DNA from 3 places in the Lysinibacillus sp. VIII_CA genome. Region 3 is predicted to be linked to each of the others. Evidence: riboswitches for the same ligand, from Rfam matches in the RefSeq annotation. Region 3 holds a riboswitch; each other region holds the start of a gene.
The links. Region 3 has a riboswitch for cobalamin ahead of ACP3VS_RS17975 (FecCD family ABC transporter permease). Riboswitches for the same ligand answer to the same signal wherever they lie in the genome.
Positions count from the first base shown of each region.

Region 1 (6,678 bases), on a different contig from region 3:
TTGAAAAATCGAACAGTAAAGGGATGAGCTGTCCGTTATTTTATTATTAATAATGCTTATTAAACCTGAACGGGTAGCTGTTCGATCAATTGTAATAAGTCATGCTTAGAGCGAGGAACTGAAATATTTTCTTGCCATAATTTCTTTTTTTGTAGAGCCATGGTCATTTCAAAGACCCATGGTCGTTCAAGATGTGCCCGTTTTAGCAATTCTTCTTCATAGAACAGGGCGATAGGATCACCATGATAAATAATGTTTCCTGCCTCCATGACGATGATGTGATCCGCCCATTCATAGGCAAGGGAAATGTCGTGAGTAGCAGCGATAATCGTTCGTTCACAGTCTTCTAATTTGGCTAAGTACTGAAAAATCTGAGAAGCATAATAGCTATCAAGACCAGCCGTTGGTTCATCTAATAAAAGGACAGCCGGTTCCATCGCTAATACACCTGCCATTGCCACACGTTTTTTCTGTCCTACACTTAAGAAGTGAATCGGTTTATCAAGTAGCTCTGTTACTTCAGTTTGTGCCACAGCCCAGGCTATTTTTTCTTCAATTTTTTCCGTAGACCATCCTAAATTCAATGGACCATAGGCTATATCTTGCTTAACGGTTCCTGAAAAAAGCTGATTATCAGCATCTTGAAAGACAATTCCCACCTGTTGGCGAAGTGCTTTTAATGCTTTTCTACTATATTGAAGTTCGTTCCCATTAAATGAAATGGTTCCGGCTGTCGGTTTCAAAATGCCATTAAGATGTTGAAATAAAGTGGATTTTCCTGCTCCATTATGACCGAGTATAGCGATTTTTTTCCCTTTTGGAATGTCTAGTGAAATATCTGTCAAAGCCTTTGTTCCATCTGCATAGGCATAAGACAAATTAGTCAGTTGAAAATAATATGCTGTCATGAGAAGTATCCTCCATATACGATAAGGAATAAAAAAATAGCCATCATGCCGAGCCAGTTTTTTTTATTATAGACGGCCGTTTCGTGCCAATAAACCGTTTCACCGCCACGTGCCTGCATGGCATTGTTAAGCTCTCGACTACGCTGAAACATTTCAATAAACAACGCTGCAATCAGCATAGACATCGAACGTAACCATTGCATGGGTGAATGATGGCCAAGGCGGGCTTGCTGGGCTAAATGAATTTTTTGCATGCTTTCGAAAAAAATAAAAATAAAACGATAGGTGAGTTCTACTAACTCAACTAATAAAGGAGGGAGCCTCCATTGGCGAAGCACATAACAAATCTCTTGTACAGATGTTGTTAAAATTAAAAAATATAAGCAGCTTATACTGCCGAGTACGATAAAGAATAGCTGCTGTGCGGTAGCGATACTGGCTCTCCCAATAAAAATTGTCCAGCTCATATACGTAAATGATCCCATATGGGCTGGTAATACATGCGTTGCTGGCGCTATCGAAATTAGGATGGAGATGAGACTTGTGAATAAGAAAAATCCTGGTAGTAATAATAGCTTCGCATAGTATTTTAGTGGGATTTTCGCACCCCAAATGATAAAAGCACTCATTACAAAAAATGTAATGAGTGAAAGTCGTTCCTCTCTCATAATAAGCGTGAATAAAAGTAGTCCTAATGAAAATATCATTTTTTCTAGAGGATGAACGTACGCTAGCTTATTGAGATACGCATACTTATCAATGAGTAACATCATTCTTAACCTTCTTTATGCTTGCCACGCATATAGCCGATAAAGTAGCCGATAAAACCAGCACCAATAGCTGCTTGTAGCACGAATAATAAGCTTTCAATTTCACCACTGGGCGGTTCCCATAAACTATCAAACCATGGCTCATACTCTGCATTAATCTCTCCAATGGCAGCTTCGGCTTCACCATCAGCTCCGCCAAATTCTGCTCCCTTTTGGACGAAGAGCGGGATAATGGCCAATAGCACTACAATCGCTAATAGTAATAAATTTCGTTTCATATTAGTGCGCCTCCTTTGTAGAGAAAACACGTAAAGACTTTAATTCGCTAATATTATATTTTTTCAAGAAGTTCATGACAATAACTGTTAATATCCCTTCACTCACAGCTAACGGGATTTGTGTTAAGGCAAAAATACTTGCGAACTTTGTAAATGAAGCCATAAAGCCACCGACTTCAGATGGGAAAGCAAGTGCTAATTGAATAGAAGTCACCACATATGTACCTAAATCCCCAAGCATAGCCGCAAAGAAAATAGCTAATGAAAACGATAACCCCATTTTTTGCGCCCCTTTAAATACAAAGTAGACGATAAACGGACCTACGATAGCCATCGAAAATGCATTAGCCCCTAATGTTGTGATTCCACCATGTGCTAAAAGTAAAGATTGAAATAATAAAACAATTGTCCCGATGACACTCATCGCTAACGGTCCAAATAAGACTGTTCCGAGACCTACCCCTGTTGGATGTGAACAGCTCCCTGTAACTGAAGGGATTTTTAAGGCTGATAGAACAAAGGCAAACGCACCAGACAGTCCCAGAATCATTTTTGTTTCTGGGTTTTCTTCGATTGTTTTACGAATAGAGCGCAATCCTAAAATAATAAATGGGACGGAGATTACCCACCAAAAAATAGCCCATTCGATTGGTAAAAAACCTTCCATGATATGCATGGCGAAGGCACGTTTTGGCACCATTAAAAAAGCCAATACAAAATAACTAAGTTTCCACCAAGACAGCTTCAATTTTCTTCCTCCAAACTATAAATAGATTTTTAGAATGTAGCGTGCGTAATAAAAAAAGCACTTTTCCGTTGTTGGAAAAGTGCATAGCTAAAAAAGCAAATAACATTCTCATCTGCTAAGCCGCACACCTATCCTCGTAGGATGAAACGATCACATATTTTCGGCAGGTCTCCTGGCTCTAGTTCAACACTTTATAGGTCTTCCCATCCATTGGACAGTGACATTTTCTATAAAGCTCCCTATTACAGTGGCGGGACCGCGCCGGACTTGAACCGGCTTCCCTTTTAAGTAAAATGACGAGCATTTTACACCAAAAATAGTAAGTTGTGAGATTTCACGACAAAGTGTACCACGAATTTCCATAAATATGCTATACTTTTTTATAAAAATTTTGAAATAGACTATCAATGTCGAAAATTCTGATTACTGAGGATTTTGAGAATAAAAGGGAACAACACCAATTTTAAATAACCAAAAACTCTCTGATAAAATTGATAAATTTGTCATGAATTTTTAAAGAAATATTGAAATTTTAAAATAATAAGATATGATTAAGACAGTTTTCTATTAAATATACAATTAAAAATTTCATATAAAACGTCGATAAGTGCTCGAAAAACTCGAGATAATAGGGAAATTGGTGAAAGTCCAATACAGCCCCCGCTACTGTAATAGCTGATGAAATCGCAATGCCACCTGTGCAAACTAGGGAAGGTGCGACAGTAAAATGAAGCTTAAGTCAGGAAACCTGCTTATCAGATTGTGCATGCAAACTTTTCGGAGGGAGAAGTTGAAGCAAAAGCGAGGATCTGTCTTTCAGTCTATTCGTTTTTATTTGGCTTCTACAAACCTTTACTCTTCGGGAGAGTAAAGGTTTTTCTTTTTCCAAAAGCAAAAGAGGGGAGACATAAAATGACAACGTGGAATTTAGAGGGGATGAAAACACATCTCTTTATTTGCAATGGCAGTAGCTGTATGAACAAGGATGGAGAAGAAATTACCCAAGCTATACGGGACGAAATACAGCGAAACGCACTAGATAAAGAAATACATACGACAAGAACACGCTGTAATGGACGATGTAAGGATGCTTGTGTGGTTATTGCTTACCCCCAGGGGAATTGGTACCGTGTACCATCAACGGAGCATGCTAGAACACTTGTACAGGATTTGCATCATGAATCCTTACATAACGATCATGTTTATACACTTCGGGAAGGGACATTGCAGCGAACAGCGCAAACGACAGCCATTAAAGGGATTGAAAAGGTGAAAGAGGGGTAAAAACATGGCGCAAAAAGGGAAAATTTTCGTAGTAGGCTTTGGACCTGGAGACTTTAAGCATATTACGACACGTGCAGTAGAGGCTTTACAACAAAGTGATATGATCATAGGCTATAAAACCTATGTTGAGCTGATTCAAGATTTAGTGAGTGCAAAATCTATTGTCAGTACAGGCATGACAGAAGAAGTGTCCCGTGCTCAGGAGGCAGTTCGTCAAGCAGAGGCAGGAAGTATAGTTTCGGTCATTTCGAGTGGAGATGCGGGCGTTTATGGTATGGCGGGATTAGTGTATGAAGTTTTAATTGAGCTAGGCTGGACAGAGGCAACTGGTATTGAAGTCGAGATTGTCCCGGGTATTTCAGCTATCAATTCATGTGCTAGTTTACTTGGTGCACCGATTATGCATGATGCTTGTACCATTAGTTTAAGTGACCACCTCACTCCGTGGAATTTAATTGCGAAGCGTGTGGAAGCTGCAGCAATGGCCGATTTTGTCATTGCTCTATACAATCCTAAAAGCGGTCGCCGTACAAGACAAATTGTCGAAGCACAGCGAATTCTTTTAGAATATCGTTCACCTGACACTCCAGTAGGGCTTGTGAAAAGTGCCTATCGAGAACGTCAAGAAGTGACGATGACCACATTGGCAGACATGTTGGAACATGATATCGGTATGCTGACAACCGTCATTATCGGAAACTCATCTACGTTTTTCTATGATAATAAAATGATTACGCCACGTGGCTACCAACGTAAATATACACTTGGCGAGGAAAAGCAGCCATTACGTCCACATCAACGTTTACGGGAAGAAAATGAGCCATGGGCGATGAATCAAGAGACAGGAACAGCACGCAATGACTTTGCGGCAGACCCCAATGCAGGGCGAATGAATAAACCCAGTGTAGCCGTTATGCCAAAGCCGAAAAAAACGGCACTTGAAATGGCTACAGCGGCACTTGCAATGGTAAAGGGAACAAATGCTATCAAGGTTACTCCAAAGCTTGTACAACAAAAAATAGAATCCATTTTTGAATTAGCAGTGAGCCCTGGAGTGGCCAATAAATTTTTTACACCACAGCAAATGATGACGTTAGCAGAGGTCGTAGGCGAAGATGGATCGATGGAATACACACCAGATCATCAAATCCATTTAAAAATACCTACAACTACGCCTGAACGCATCACTGAAAAATTACAGCAAGTAGGCTTTTTATTAGCACCAATTGGTGATGTATTGTCGTTGAAGGCTTGCGATTTTTGCTACGGTGAAAAAGCAGATTCCATACCATATGCGGAGGAAATTCAAGAAAAGCTTGGTGGTCTGTCTTTACCGAAAACATTAAATATTGGCTTTAATGGCTGTGGGATGGCTTGTTATCGAGCAGTATTTGACGATATTGGGATTGTCTATCGTAAAAGTAAATTTGATGTCTTTATTGGAGCGAAACCAGTCGGACGTACGGCTCATGCAGCACAGCCTGTTGTAGAAGGCTTGGAGCCTGAACAATTGATTCCTTTAATTACAGCTATTATTGAAGAATATAAAGCCAATGCGCATCCAAACGAACGCTTATTTAAATACTTCAAGCGTGTGAAAAAGATATTGCATTTTACGTATCAAGATATGTCTTCCAAAATAAAAATAGAGCCAGCTCCGTGCGGCGACTAGTGAGGAGAAAAGAGATGAAAGCTATATTATTTGTTGGCCATGGTAGCCGTTTAGCAGCAGGAAATGATGAGGTACGTACATTTATCGAGCAAATGACATCTCGCATTGATGAACAATATCTAGTAGAAACATGTTTCCTAGAATTTGCTTCTCCTAACATTGAAGAAGGTATTACAAATTGTGTGAAAAAGGGTGCTACAGAGGTACATGTAATCCCGATTATATTACTTCATGCAGGTCATTCCAAGCTACATATCCCGGCAGAAATCGAGCATGCCCGTGAGCATTATCCGAATATCACATTCACATATGGTCAAACAATTGGCATTCATGAAGAAATATTTGCGATATTACAAGATCGTTTAGTTGAAATTGGATTTAATACAGAACAAGAACAGGAAGATACAGCCGTTTTATTAATTGCTCGAGGTGGCAGTGATCCTTATGCAAATGGGGACTTTTATAAAATCACACGATTGCTATGGGAAAAACTACCTGTTAAATACGTAGAAAGTGCCTTTATGGGTGTAACGGACCCACGTGTTGAAGAAGGCATTGAACGCTGCGTCAAACTAGGTGCTAAGAAAATAATCATGCTTCCTTACTTTTTATTCACTGGTATTTTAATGGAGCGTATGCATGTTATGTGTGAGAAATTCAATGAGCAATTTCCTGCATGTGAAATTCAAATTGCCAACTACTTTGGCTACCACGAACGTTTACAAAATGTTTTATTAGAGCGTATTGAGCAAGCGATGAATGGTACATCTACAGGTATGCAAGATCTTGAAGATTATCGTGCTTACGCTGCTATTCATGGACATGCACATCATCATCACCATCATGATCACGATCATGGACATGACCATCATCATCACCATCATGATCACGATCATGGACATGACCACCACCACGACCATGACCATGACCATCATCATCATGAAAAGGAGCCCGTTAAATGATTTTCATGTTAGCAGGGACGAGTGATGCAAGAAATCTGGGCCTTGAATTGCAAAGT
Region 1 is NZ_JBNFXM010000003.1:109,834-116,511, forward strand. Features, by position in the region: gene ACP3VS_RS05930 (energy-coupling factor ABC transporter ATP-binding protein) at 60-908, opposite strand; gene cbiQ (cobalt ECF transporter T component CbiQ) at 905-1,681, opposite strand; gene ACP3VS_RS05940 (energy-coupling factor ABC transporter substrate-binding protein) at 1,684-1,956, opposite strand; gene ACP3VS_RS05945 (energy-coupling factor ABC transporter permease) at 1,958-2,704, opposite strand; cobalamin riboswitch at 2,850-3,034, opposite strand; cobalamin riboswitch at 3,293-3,474, shown strand; gene ACP3VS_RS05950 ((2Fe-2S) ferredoxin domain-containing protein) at 3,617-3,988, shown strand; gene cobJ (precorrin-3B C(17)-methyltransferase) at 3,993-5,660, shown strand; gene ACP3VS_RS05960 (sirohydrochlorin chelatase) at 5,675-6,622, shown strand; gene cobK (precorrin-6A reductase) at 6,619-6,678, shown strand, end outside.
Region 1: linked by a shared signal. The riboswitch ahead of ACP3VS_RS05950 ((2Fe-2S) ferredoxin domain-containing protein) and the one ahead of ACP3VS_RS17975 (FecCD family ABC transporter permease) in region 3 are both predicted to bind cobalamin.

Region 2 (6,678 bases), on a different contig from region 3:
TGATTTGCTGCACCAACCCCTGATACAGCATTATCTGATAGAGCACTAAGCATAAAAGTATCGGCTAGTCCCATTAACATAAATAAAAATACTTCTAAAAAGATAGGCCATGTTAAATGGAATAGACTTAACTTATTCGTTCCTTTCATTGTGTCTGCCAATACCTTCACTTCTCCTACACTTTTCTTAAAAATCTATTGTATCTTATCATAAAATTTCAGACTGTAAAGAGATTTATAGGAAGACAGCGCTTCCACATAAAAAATCCCTCTCACTAAATTTGTGAAAGGGTTTTTATTTAAATTAAGCAAAAGGACTGTAATTGCTCACGCTTATCGGCTGTTAGGCCAAACTCCTGCTCCAAAAAGGCTGTCTTTGAGCCATAACGATGATCCATAGCGTCAAGTGCTGCCTGTAAGTAGTCTTCACGAGCAGACATTAAAGCATAAAATTGCTGTAATTCTTGTTCGTTATATTGGTGCTCAATCGTTTGAGCCATTCTTTCTACCATGGGACGCAAATGGATATTCGTATCTAAATAGTCTTCCATAATGGTTTCCTCAGGTACATCTAAAGCCAATAGAATAAGAGCTCCGCCAATTCCTGTTCGGTCTTTTCCAACTGCGCAATGATGGACTAGTCCTAAATTATCAGGGTTTTGTATCGTCAACATTAATTCCTTAAAAGAGGGATTATGGAAAGGCATTTGTGCATAAAAGTCCTTGAACATATCAGCGTTAACTACTTTATAAAACTCTCTACCACCTGTATTTGTTGGCATTTCAAAAGCATGCTTTCCCTTCGCCGGGATTTGAATATATCGAGTTTGTGGAAATACAGGATTAGGGTTATGTTGTACTTCATTCGTGTCACGATAATCAAAAATTGTTTTAATACCTAATGTTTCAAATAATTCTTTATCTGTAGATGTCATTTTACCAAGTGCGGCGGAGCGATAAAATAAGCCCTCCCTTATAACACGCCCATCTCTCGTTTGATACCCCCCCATATCTCGGAAATTATAAACGGCCTCAAACGAAATATTTTTTTGTACTTGCTTCACTGAACTACACCTCCCTATATTAATAAGTGTTCTTATCTTTATTCTATCGAACAAACTACATGAATACCAATTTTCACACTAGGTAATAAAATAAAAAATGCTAGCTGTAATAAACAACTAGCATTTTCTACGATCTTATTTATATAACTCTGGATACACAGCTTTAGCAACTAGCTCAACTGCTTCACCGATACGCGGACCTGGGCGATTTGAGATATCTGTGTCAAGGGGTTGAACTGCCTTATTTTGAATAGCTGATACCGTATTCCACCCATCACGAGCAAGGATTTCTCCAATTGGATTTTCTGTATAGTTGACTGTTGTTAAAATGACGTCTGGATTTCTCGCAATAACATCTTCCTCAGATACTAGCTTCCAGCCATTTAAATCTGCAAACACATTCTTTACATTTGCCGTATTTAATATTTCTTGTTGGAAAGTGCTAGAGCCTGCTGTATATATTTCAGGCTTTGGACTAATCTCTAAATAAACATTTTTGGGTGTTTTTACTTCTTTAACCTTTGTTTTCACATCAGCGATTTTTGCTTTAATTTCTTCGTTTAATGCCTTTCCTTTTTCCTTCACATCCATAACGGCAGCAATTTGTTCGATATCTCCATATACATCATCGAATGTAGCCGCTGATTGAATAACAAACACTTTAATTCCTGCATCTTCGAGTGGCTTAAGTGCATCCTTCTTACCAATCGTATACGCAATCACAACATCTGGCTTTAACGCTATAATTCGCTCACTGTTATAATTCACAGTATCAGAAACACGTTCGATTTTTTGAGCTGCTTCTGGATAAGTATCATATTCAGTGGCACCTACAATTTTATCGCCAACCCCTAGTGCAAATAGAATTTCTGTGTTACTAGGTTGTAAAGACACAACTGTTTTTGGCACTTCCTTAAACTCTATTTCCACACCACGATCATCGGTTACTTTATAACTTGTTTGCTCAATCTTTTGTTCATCTTGAGACACATCCTTATTTTTTGTATCTCCCGCGGTACCACAACCTGCTAAAACGAGCGCTAGCAATAAGACCGATAGCCAGTGTAAATTAAATAGTTTCTTCATTATTATTCACCTTTTTCTTTTTCATTGGATAGGATTTACTCATAAACGGAATTTCAGCTATTCCGGCTTGTTGATTCATATAGACAGCCATTACAAAACATACATTGGCTAATAAGCCTAAATAATCAAAGAGAATAGACGGCACCTCTTGTTCTTCTGAAACCTTGTGTAAAGTTCGATACGATTTTTTCGCCTCACTACGGCAAAGATGTAGAGCAGCCGCCGCCTCTGTTCCTTGAGGTAAAACAAAATTTTGAATCTCATCCTTCACATGACGAACATAAAAATCATAGCGCGCACTTAACCAGGATAGATCTTCATCTGTAACTGCTAGCTTTCCACGAACAGAGCCATTAACATGATAAGCCATAGGTAAAATCTGCATTAAATCATCTGCAACAGCCTGGACATCCTCTTTCTTCACTACAGCTAGTGCAACCCCTATATGCGTTGTTAAACTATCTGTGCGAATCTCAAAATCGACAGTTGAAGCCCTCTCACGCATAAAAGGATAACAAGAATAACGTGCATCTTTTTTCAATCTACTATCCCCCCATTTTTCCAAATGAAAATTCTCGCTTGTTCAGTACATAAAAAAACGTCGCTCCTCACGCAAAGGAACGACGAAAATAACATAATGATTGTCATACAAACACGACACTGCCTATGTATTTGCCGTATATCCTCCTAGCTTCCGAAGAGTTGTTATACGTTCAAATAAAGGTCGGTCTCCTGGCTTGTACAATGCTATTATATGAAATATATAATAGCTATAAAGAACCTTCCCATTTCCTACGAAACAGTGGCTAATCTTTATAATGGCTGTACTTACAGTTGCGGAAACAGCTTCGGCTTTTACCGAATTCCCGATTATGCTAGCAAGCACCTTTATTCTGCAAGAATAATTCACTTGTAATGCAGTTTATCATAGATTGATAGGAAAAAATAGTTACGTACAAAAAGTATACTCGTTTTATAGGCGATATCATAGCATTAAAGTTACTCGACTATAATACTTTTTCAATTGCTTGCTCAATATCAAGCTGTGAGTCTGTAGGCTCAAAGCGAGCTACGGTTTTTCCGCTTGCATCTACTAAAAATTTAGTAAAATTCCAGCGAATATTTCGACCATCTAAAAAACTTGGAGCAAATTGAACGATCGCCTCAGCCAGCATTTTCTCCTGCATGCTTGCTTTCCCGAATTCACGGAAATCGACTTCATGTTTTAAATAATTAAATAAAGGATGTGTCGTCTCACCATTTACTTGGATAAGCTCAAAAATGGGGAACGTAACTCCGTAGTTTACTTTACAAAGATGCGCAGTTTCCTCTCCATCTTCTGGATTTTGGTGGCCAAATTGATCACAAGGAAAACCTAGAACGACAAAATTATTTTTTCCATATTTATCGTACATTTTTTGTAAGTCTTCAAATTGATATGTAAATCGGCACTGATTAGCTGTATTAACTATTAGCAATGTTTTTCCGCGAAATGTTTCCATTGATAAAATTTCACCATTCGGCTTTCGTACTAAATAATTATAAATGCTCATTCCCTAACCCCTTTTGTTTTTTTCATATATTATAATTGACTATTCTCCAATAACCAAAGAGTTTGCACAAAAAACACCATCTCGTTACTAGGAACGGATGGCTGACTTATATTTCTTTTTATATTTAACATTTTGCTCTTCATTAATTAATCGATGTGCTATGTCTAATAATTTAGAATCACTCGTATGATCATATAATTTTTTTAAGGATACAATAATATCATAGCGAATGAGAGTAGGATGCTTCTCATCTAAACAAGTTTGAAATCTCTTGGCTAAAAAAGATACAACTAAATCGCTTTGTACTTGGCCTGCTAAACCAATTTTCCAAATAGCTTGTAATGTATGCCTTGCCGTGACAGGCTTATCATCATAGGTCACAGCCCAAATCTTTAAAAAATCTTCCAATACTCTTTCTTCGGGATCACTGTTTGCAGCTAAAGCACATAAAATTTGCGCGGCAAGTGCACGGGCATGGCCATTTTTATATGTAAGTGCTTGTACAAGCTGTTCCCACACTGCATATGTCCAATCTACGGGCTCCTGCAGAATTTTCATCAGTTCCTCGTAAGATTCATATTGTATATCTCGATTACGCTCTGTTAGATTATTAAAAAGTTGCAAAATCTCTTTTTCCATAATTTATCCCTACCTTTATTGTTTCAGAACGTCATTAAACTTTATTTATGGTACACTTAACTTAATTTTTTTCGCAAAGAAGGTGAGTTTATGAATAAATTTAATGCTAGGAAATTGATTTTTCGATTGCTAGTGATTCTGTCACTAATTATAGCTGCTTATTTTATTATTCCTGTATCTATGCCGTTAATATTAGCAGCTATTAGCGCATTTTTCCTTGAACCGATCGTCATGTTCTTTAAAAGGCGCTGGAAAATGTCTCGAAAAATTGCAGTTGCCTTTATATACATAGTGAGTGTCATTATAATTTCTATTATTTGCTATATTTCAATTACACAGATCATGACGCAAATAATTTTATTGTCTAAGCAAGCTCCCTATTATATTTCCAAGCTATCAGATATGTGGCTTCATATGCAAGAAAATATTTCTAAATACACTGAAGACTTTCCACCTGAAGTTAGTACTTCGCTTCAAAAAACCACAATGGATTTCATAAAGAAAATTGAAGAAACTTTTTTAAGTTTCTTTAATTATAGCAAAGTTTCAGCCTTCTTTTCAGAGATTCCAAGGCTATTTATCAGTCTTCTCGTCTATATGATTGCCCTATTCCTATTTATGCTTGATCTGCCAAAATTGAAGCGCATTACTTATAAGTATTTAAAGCCTAATACAGCAAAGAAAATAAAAATTATTTTAAACCGTTTAAAGGATGCAACATTAGGCTATATGAAAGCACATTTATTTGTAAGCTTCATTATTGGAGGCGTTACACTTGTTGGACTTTTATTAATCCAGCCGAAATACGCCATAACGATGACTATTATTATTTGGCTGATAGATATAGTCCCTTTTTTAGGCTCCATCATTATTCTAGCACCGTGGGGGTTTTATCACCTTTTAATGGGAAACACAGCTATTGCTGTAAAATTATTCATCTTAGCTGCTATTTTACTCATTATTCGTCGTGTAGTCGAGCCTAAACTGATGGGAGAACATATCGGTTTATCAACTTTACCAACATTAATTGCTATGTTTATTGGTCTACAGTTATTTGGAATTATCGGTTTGCTTATTGGACCCTTTGTCATTATTTTCTTTATCGCCTTGAAGGAAACAGGCATCATTAAAGTGAACTTTAAAATTTAATCCCAATAAAAAAGGTCATCTTTGTATTTTTTCTTTACAAAGATGACCTTTTTATCAAGTTAATCGTCTATATAATATGGTGGCTTATTGAATTCGACCAAAGCCTACTAAATATTGATTCCACCAATCAAGTGATTCAATGACAACACCATTATTTTGAGCATCAATCATTGTGTTGTTACCTAAGTAGATACCTACATGCGCTACACCTGAGCCATAGCTAAAGAATACTAAGTCACCAACACGTGCTTCACCAGCAGAAATACGTTGTGTTGCTAAATATTGTTGAGATGCAGTACGTGGTAAAGAAACGCCTGCTTGTTTGTAAGACCATTGTACAAGACCAGAACAGTCAAACCCTGAAGTTGGATTATTACCACCCCATACATATGGACGACCAAGGAATTGTTTTGCTGTAGAAATTGCATCACCTGAAGAGGCAGTACCAGCGCCTGAACCAACGATAATTTTTTGTGGTTGTTCACCATCACCGTTATTTTGAGTAGCTTGTACTACTGGTGTTGCTGCTTGAAGAGCACGTAAACGAGCCGCCTCCTCTTCTGCTGCCTTACGTTCTGCTTCTAAACGCTCTTCTTCCTGTTTTGTAGCAATTTGAGCTTTTAAGGCTAATGATTTTGCTTCATTTTCAGCCTTTTTCACTTCCATTTCGCTTTCTTTTTGTTGAAGCTCTTGGAATTGTTTTTGAAGCTCTTTTTGTTTTTCATCTAATGTAGCTTTTTGTTGCTCTAAGCTCGCTTTGTCAGCTTCTTGTTGATCCACTAATTCTTGGTCCGCATCCATTAATGTTTTAACCGCTACGACACGGTCCATTAAATCGGCAAAGCTTTTTGCTTCAAGAACTACATTTAAATAAACACCGACTGTGTTGTCTTGTGCTTGGTATGCAGCCATACGTTCACTTAAGATTTTAGAACGTTGCTCAATACGTTTTTTTGTTTCAACAATACTAGCATCCACTTCTTTAATTTCCGCTTGTACTTGTTTAAATACTTTTACTTTTTCGTCGATCTCTTGTTGTAATTTCGTTAGTTCTTCTTGTAATTTTTTAACCTGTGCATCTATTTCAGCCTTTTTCTCAATCATTTGTTGAGAAGTTTCTTCAGCATGTACTTCTGTTGGTTGAATTGTATTAAATAATAAGCCGCCTGCTAGTGCTAAAGCTAGCAC
Region 2 is NZ_JBNFXM010000005.1:103,427-110,104, forward strand. Features, by position in the region: gene ACP3VS_RS09300 (MATE family efflux transporter) at 1-149, opposite strand, end outside; gene ACP3VS_RS09305 (tyrosine-protein phosphatase) at 299-1,063, opposite strand; gene ACP3VS_RS09310 (ABC transporter substrate-binding protein) at 1,199-2,149, opposite strand; gene ACP3VS_RS09315 (hypothetical protein) at 2,133-2,690, opposite strand; cobalamin riboswitch at 2,855-3,054, opposite strand; gene ACP3VS_RS09320 (glutathione peroxidase) at 3,157-3,702, opposite strand; gene ACP3VS_RS09325 (hypothetical protein) at 3,790-4,341, opposite strand; gene ytvI (sporulation integral membrane protein YtvI) at 4,432-5,490, shown strand; gene ACP3VS_RS09335 (C40 family peptidase) at 5,575-6,678, opposite strand, start outside.
Region 2: linked by a shared signal. The riboswitch ahead of ACP3VS_RS09315 (hypothetical protein) and the one ahead of ACP3VS_RS17975 (FecCD family ABC transporter permease) in region 3 are both predicted to bind cobalamin.

Region 3 (6,678 bases):
GCTTTTACCGTGTAGAAAAATCTAGAAGTCGTGCTTTAGGTGGCTCTGGATTAGGTCTTGCAATTGTTAAGGAACTCGTACAGGCCCATGGGGGAGAAGTGACGGTTAAAAGTGAACTAAATAAAGGGACTGTTTTTGAATTATCGTTTAAAGGAGTAGGAGCGGATGAAAACCATTTTATGCATAGACGATGAACCAAGAATGTTAGATTTATTGACTCTTTATTTAGAGCCCGTGTTTCATTGTAGAGCCATGTCGTCCATTCATGATGCGCTCATATATCTAGAGGAAGAGCATGTTGATTTAGTTCTTTTGGATATTATGATGCCAGAGATGGATGGATTTCAAGTGTGCCAAGAAATCAGGAAGTTTTGGCATGTACCTATCATCATGCTTACGGCAAAAGGAGAGCACTCGGATATTGTAAAAGGATTAAACATTGGGGCAGATGATTATATATTAAAACCTTTCGATGAGGAAGAGCTATTAGCACGTATACATGCTGTATTAAGGAGAACCAAAGTAGAAAACAAAGTCGTTGTCTTTGAGGGGTTACGCTTAGATAAAGAATCCTTTGAATTATATTTTCAACAAGAAGCCATCCCATTAACACCAAAAGAATTTTCCATGATGTCCTTATTTCTAGATTATCAAAATAAAGTATTTTCAAGGGAACATCTTATTAATACAGTTTGGGGATATCATGTATCCATTGAGGATCGCACTATCGATTCCCATGTCCGAAATTTACGTGAAAAATTAAGAAAAAGCGGTTTTCCTGCTGATGATTATTTGCAAACTGTTTGGGGAATCGGCTATAAATGGCATAAGTTTGCGGATCGAAAGCCTTGAGAACATAAAAACTAGAAAACAACCTCTGCCAAATCTATTGGGAGAGGTTGTTCGGATTATTGCGCTGTTAACTCATCTTCTGTTACCCATTTATGATTTTTCACTGTTTCACCATTCGTCGTAGAAATATAATCAACCATATAAACAGTGGTTGGTACAGCTTCTTCAATTCGGACAGTCGCGTTTTTCATTCCTGCCATATGAGTAGCAGTCGTTTTTACCTCTGTGTCAGAGGATAGAGGCGCTTCTCCTACATCAATTAATTCCTCATGGATAATCCATTTATGATTCTCTACACGTTCGCCACCAGATGTTGGATTATAAGAAATAATATAGGCTGTAGTTTTATAGGCACCAACAATTGTCGCTTCAGCACCTTTCATCCCTTCCATATGCCCATCTTTAATCAAAGCGGTACTTCCTACCGGAAATGTTGGATCTTCAGCCTTTTTTAATGTAGCTGGTACTTCTGCTGAGCTAGAATGGTTCATCGTGGAGTGATCCATTTCTGTTTGTTGCTCCGACTCTGGAGTATTATTTGAAGTTGATGAAGGCTCCGTTTTATCTTCAGAACAAGCTGATAAAGTTAGTAAAACAACTGCTAATAATAGTCCACCTGACCACCTTCGTTTGAATGTCATATGAGATTCTCCTTTCTATTTGCCCTTACTGTAACAAACAAATATGCAGAAAGGATGAACATTAACGATTACAAAAAACTTCTTTAGTCCATTAACTTAAGAAGTGGGTGTAAGCGTTATTGAATGGGTAAGATTTTCAATGTTTTTTGCAGTCGGTACGCTAAAAAACCAGCGAAAATAGCTAAAATAATATCTTTTGGAAGTGGGGGGATCATCCAGAGCCAAGCTAATCTATAGGAAAAACCCTCTGGCGCACTGGCCCATAGTTTGTATGCAATAAACAGCCAGTTGGTACCTATTAAATAATTGAGAGCAGTTGCCAAAAATGCCGCTAGAATATAGCTTTTTCTCGTACCACTTCGTTCTACCATTAATCCAGCCATATACGCTGCTAAAATAAAGGTAATAATGAATCCAAATGTGGGGCTTAATAGTTGACTAAAGCCTCCACCAAAGCGAGCAAAGACAGGGGCTCCTGCTAATCCAATGCACATATAAACTGTGCAGGCAAGCGCTCCCTTTCTACTACCCAAAATAAGTCCTGCTAAAATGGCAAAAAGGGTTTGGAGAGTAATCGGTACTCCTCCCACTGTCATAAAGGGTACAAAGGAAGTTATATTGGCGCCGATCATCATAAGGGTAGAAAATAATCCAATATATGCCATATCTACAGTTCTTAATTTTTGATGACTTTGATTTGTTGCTGTTGTCATGATTTCACCTCTTATTTCAGAGTACTTACCGATAGTGTAAAAAACTAAGTTTTTTGTGTCAACTTAATTTTTGTTCATTGTTAACTCAAGTATGCTGGAAATTCCTTGTAGACTAAGTATCTATAAAAATGTATGATAGAATCGTCATAATTTTATAACTTCACATACTATTGGTGTGACATTTGAAACAATGTCGCTTAAAAGGGAAATCGGTGGAAGTCCGATGCTGTCCCGCAACTGTAACGAGGAGTCCTATCATGTTTATTTGCCACTATTAAAATGGGAAGGCTAATTATAGGATGATGAATCGAAGCCAGGAGACCTGCCAATAAGTAATACCTGTAATGCCCACGAGGATGCAAGCAATTACGGACAATAGCTGGATTTTCTGACTTTGTTTATTCGAGGGTATTTTTGTGCATATTTTGCACGAAATGCCCTTTTTTTATTGAGTGCTAACTGAAGTAAGAGGATCTGGCCAAAATCATGCGAAAGTATATTTAATTGCTTCATTCATCATCTTAGTAGGAGTTTAATGAATGAATAAAAAATTTATGTTATTTTCTTTAGTGCTTCTTTTAGTATTAATCGTATCCATGACATTTGCTGTGATGGTAGGATCTGTTTCTGTGACGCCATTATATGTATGGAAAGTAATTCTTTCAAAATTACCCTTTATACAACAAACAATAGAGCAGGATTGGAGTCGCTCACAGGAAATTATTATATGGCAAATAAGAGTACCCCGTGTCATCCTTGCGGCTATTGTTGGAGCGGGTTTAGCCATTGCAGGGGCAGCAATTCAGGCACTTGTAAGAAATTCCATTGCAGACCCGTACATATTAGGAATTTCTTCAGGAGCAGCAGTTGGAGCAACTTCAGTAATTATTTTAGGTGCTTTTTCATTTTTAGGTATTTACGCACTTTCTGTATCAGCTTTTATAGGGTCTTTGCTTGCGATTGGGTTAGTGTTTTTCTTATCGCGCGTAGGTGGCAGGGTCTCGATTTTTCGCTTACTATTGGCAGGAATGGCAGTTTCCTTTATATTAACAGCCATTTCTAATTTTATATTAATGATGTCAAAGCAAGAGGGTGCATTAAAGGCCGTTATGTTTTGGATGTTAGGAAGCTTAGCTGGAGCTAAATGGAGTAATATTATTATTCCAGCTTCCATCTTTTTCATAGTGTTTGCCCTTTTATGGCTATTTTATCGAAATTTAAATTTGCTATTACTTGGGGAAGAGGCTGCTGTAACATTAGGAGTCAATCTTCAACAATTTCGCATACAGCTCATATTACTTGTCTCTCTTTTAACGGGGGTACTTGTAGCAGTCAGTGGTTCTATCGGATTTGTGGGATTAATTATTCCGCATATAGTACGGTTAATTGTCGGTTCTAACTATAAATATGTAATACCGGTCAGTGCTTTATTAGGAGGGATATTCTTAGTCTGGGCAGATGCTTTAGCTCGCATTATAATTGCCCCACAGGAGATGCCAATCGGTATTATTACAGCTTTCTGTGGGGGACCATTTTTCATTTGGTTGCTCCGTCGTAACAATTATTCTTTCGGTGAAGGAGATTAAGTTCTATGACATTAGAAGCAAAACAAGTATCATTCTCCATTTACGATCAGCAAATACTTCACGAGGTAAGTGTAAAAATAAAGAAAAAGCAATTTGTCGGGTTAATCGGCCCTAATGGTAGTGGGAAGTCGACCTTGCTTAAAAATATGTATCGTCTCCTAAAGCCGGAAAGTGGGACAGTCTTGTTAAATGAACAAGATATTTTAAAGCAATCTAGTAAAGCCATTGCTAAAAATTTAGCCGTTGTGAGTCAAGAAACACCTGTATTATTTGACTTTACTGTTCACGATTTAGTCAGTATGGGAAGGACTCCACATAAAAAGCTTTTAGAGCTTGATCAGGAACAGGATTTTCAAATTGTTAAAAATGCTCTCAAGCAAACGGGTATATTGCATCTCGCGAAACGAAGCTTTAGCTCACTTTCCGGTGGGGAAAAGAAGCGTGTCATGGTGGCAAGAGCACTTGCTCAGCAAGCACACGTACTTATATTAGATGAACCAACAAATCATTTAGATATTCAACATCAACTTCAGTTGATGGACTTAATTCAAACCTTACATCTAACAGTAGTAGCCGCTTTGCATGACTTGAATATCGCCGCAATGTACTGTGATCAAATTTATGTTTTACAGCGTGGACGCATTGTTTGTCATGGTACACCAGAAGAAGTGCTTACACCATCATTACTGCAAGAAGTATTTGGAGTATTTGCAGATATTCAAACACATACACTGACGGGTAAACCGTATCTTACATATGTCCCTGAACAATTTGCAAGAAGGACCAACCCTATTTAGTAATCACAATTGTCTTGCCTCAATCATTTAACATCATCTAAATAAAAAGGGCGCCACTTCATTAAGAGGGCGCCCTTTGTAATCAAATATCAAGATACTGCTTTTAAACCTGCAACTCCAATGATAATTGCAACGATACTGATGATTCGTGCAAGGTTTTTAGATTCCCCAAAGAACATAATATTGACAAGCACGGCACCTACAGTTCCAATACCAACCCAAACAACATAGGCGATACTTAATTGTAAATAATTGAAGGAAGCATATAAAAGTGCAAAAGATAAACCAAAGCCTCCGATGTATAATAATAAATTTCGGACGGTTTTATGTTGACTATAAAAGCGTAAACCAATGACACCGACTATTTCCGCCACTGCTGCTAATATAACGAATACCCAGCCCATTATGCATCCACTCCTTTTGTCGTACTAGGATCTTTCGATGGATTATCCGCCAATTTTAGGCCAATAACGCCCAACACTAAAATAACCATAAATATCCCCTTAATCGCATTAAAGTCACCATTGAAAATAAAAATATCCATTAAGGTCGTTCCGATTGCACCTGCTCCAGCGAAAATTGCATAGACAGTACCAGTAGGAAGTTTTTCACAAGCCTTTGATAAGAAGTGAAAATCAATAGCGATAATAGATACAATAATGATCCAATGCCACCATGAATTTGCTACATTAAAACCGAATATCCAGAACAATTCAAATAAACTTGTTAGTCCTACATACATCCATTCTTTTTGCATAAATAAATTCCTTTCATAGTAAAATATTATGACTGACATTCAGTCATTTTTGAGGTAAAAGAGAACGCCACTTATGCGTGACGTAGGCCAAGTGCATGATATAAAAAGTCTAGAAGCTCAAGTTTAAGCAGTTGCATGGTTTCATCCTTACTATCGTCAAACAAATAAATTTGTTCGGCAGCAGATTCAATTAGCCCAATGATAAGCTTGGCTGAACGTGATGGGTTAATGGAATCTCGTATGACTCCTTGCTGTTGAGCCGTTAATAAGAAATTACTCATCCAATGATAGTAGGGTGAATAGATGTTTTCCCATTCTTTCAAATGCTCAGTTTGTGCAATACCCGCATAAATAAGTGCAACGATATCTCCATATTCTTTCGTAATTAAGAAAATCATTTCAACCACTTCTTCAAGCTGCTGTTCAAAGGGTTTATGATCTGAAACTCCTTCTTCGACAGTCGCTATAATGCGCTCTACCATATTTTTTGCAATAGCAGGCATAACTGAAAGGCGCGATGGGAAATAAAGATAAAATGTTCCTTGTGCAATACCAGCGGCCTTTACGATATCTGAAACCTTTGTTTTTTCAATACCTTTTTCTCGAAATACTTCAATGGCTGCTTGAATAATTTTTTCTTCCTTTGACATGATATCCCTCACTTTTGCCATCTTTATTAGTATGTTACAGGAGAGAAAAATGAATGTCAACGAAAAATGACTGATAGTCAGTCATTTTTAGGTAAGTATAGTTGTTTTAAATTCGGGGAACTTTATATTTGAAAGGATTGATGACAATGGAAGACATTAAATTTGCACAATTAGATCCACAGCAACTTGCGAAAATTAATGAACTGGAGAAAAAAATGGGTGTCACATTAGTTGCCTATGATTCATCATCTACACCCCCACACAGCTCTGGGGCTTATGAGGAAAATAATAGCACAACCAATCATCATCCATCATAATAAAATGTGAAATGCCTTGCAGTCATGTAAGGTATTTTCGTTTAAGTAGCGCTTAAGGAGTGAATGAACATGAAAGAATTCTATGCTGATTTACATATTCATATTGGTCGTACAGCCAAAGGGCGTGCCGTGAAAATTACTGGCAGTAAAACGTTGACATTAGCCCGTATATTGGAGACTGCTAGTGCAAGAAAGGGACTGGACATCATTGGTATTATTGATTGCCATTCGCCCGAGGTAATAGAAGAAATGAAAGTGATGATTGACCAAGGAGAACTGGTGGAGCTGGCAGAGGGTGGACTACGTTTTCAAGAAACGACACTGATTCCTGGTTCAGAAATAGAAATCTATGACCATCATTGTCA
Region 3 is NZ_JBNFXM010000016.1:40,991-47,668, reverse strand. Features, by position in the region: gene ACP3VS_RS17995 (ATP-binding protein) at 1-194, shown strand, start outside; gene ACP3VS_RS17990 (response regulator transcription factor) at 166-852, shown strand; gene ACP3VS_RS17985 (YdhK family protein) at 909-1,493, opposite strand; gene ACP3VS_RS17980 (biotin transporter BioY) at 1,610-2,206, opposite strand; cobalamin riboswitch at 2,361-2,550, shown strand; gene ACP3VS_RS17975 (FecCD family ABC transporter permease) at 2,746-3,792, shown strand; gene ACP3VS_RS17970 (ABC transporter ATP-binding protein) at 3,798-4,589, shown strand; gene ACP3VS_RS17965 (DMT family transporter) at 4,679-4,993, opposite strand; gene ACP3VS_RS17960 (DMT family transporter) at 4,993-5,346, opposite strand; gene ACP3VS_RS17955 (TetR family transcriptional regulator) at 5,418-5,999, opposite strand; gene ACP3VS_RS17950 (hypothetical protein) at 6,143-6,313, shown strand; gene ACP3VS_RS17945 (endonuclease Q family protein) at 6,383-6,678, shown strand, end outside.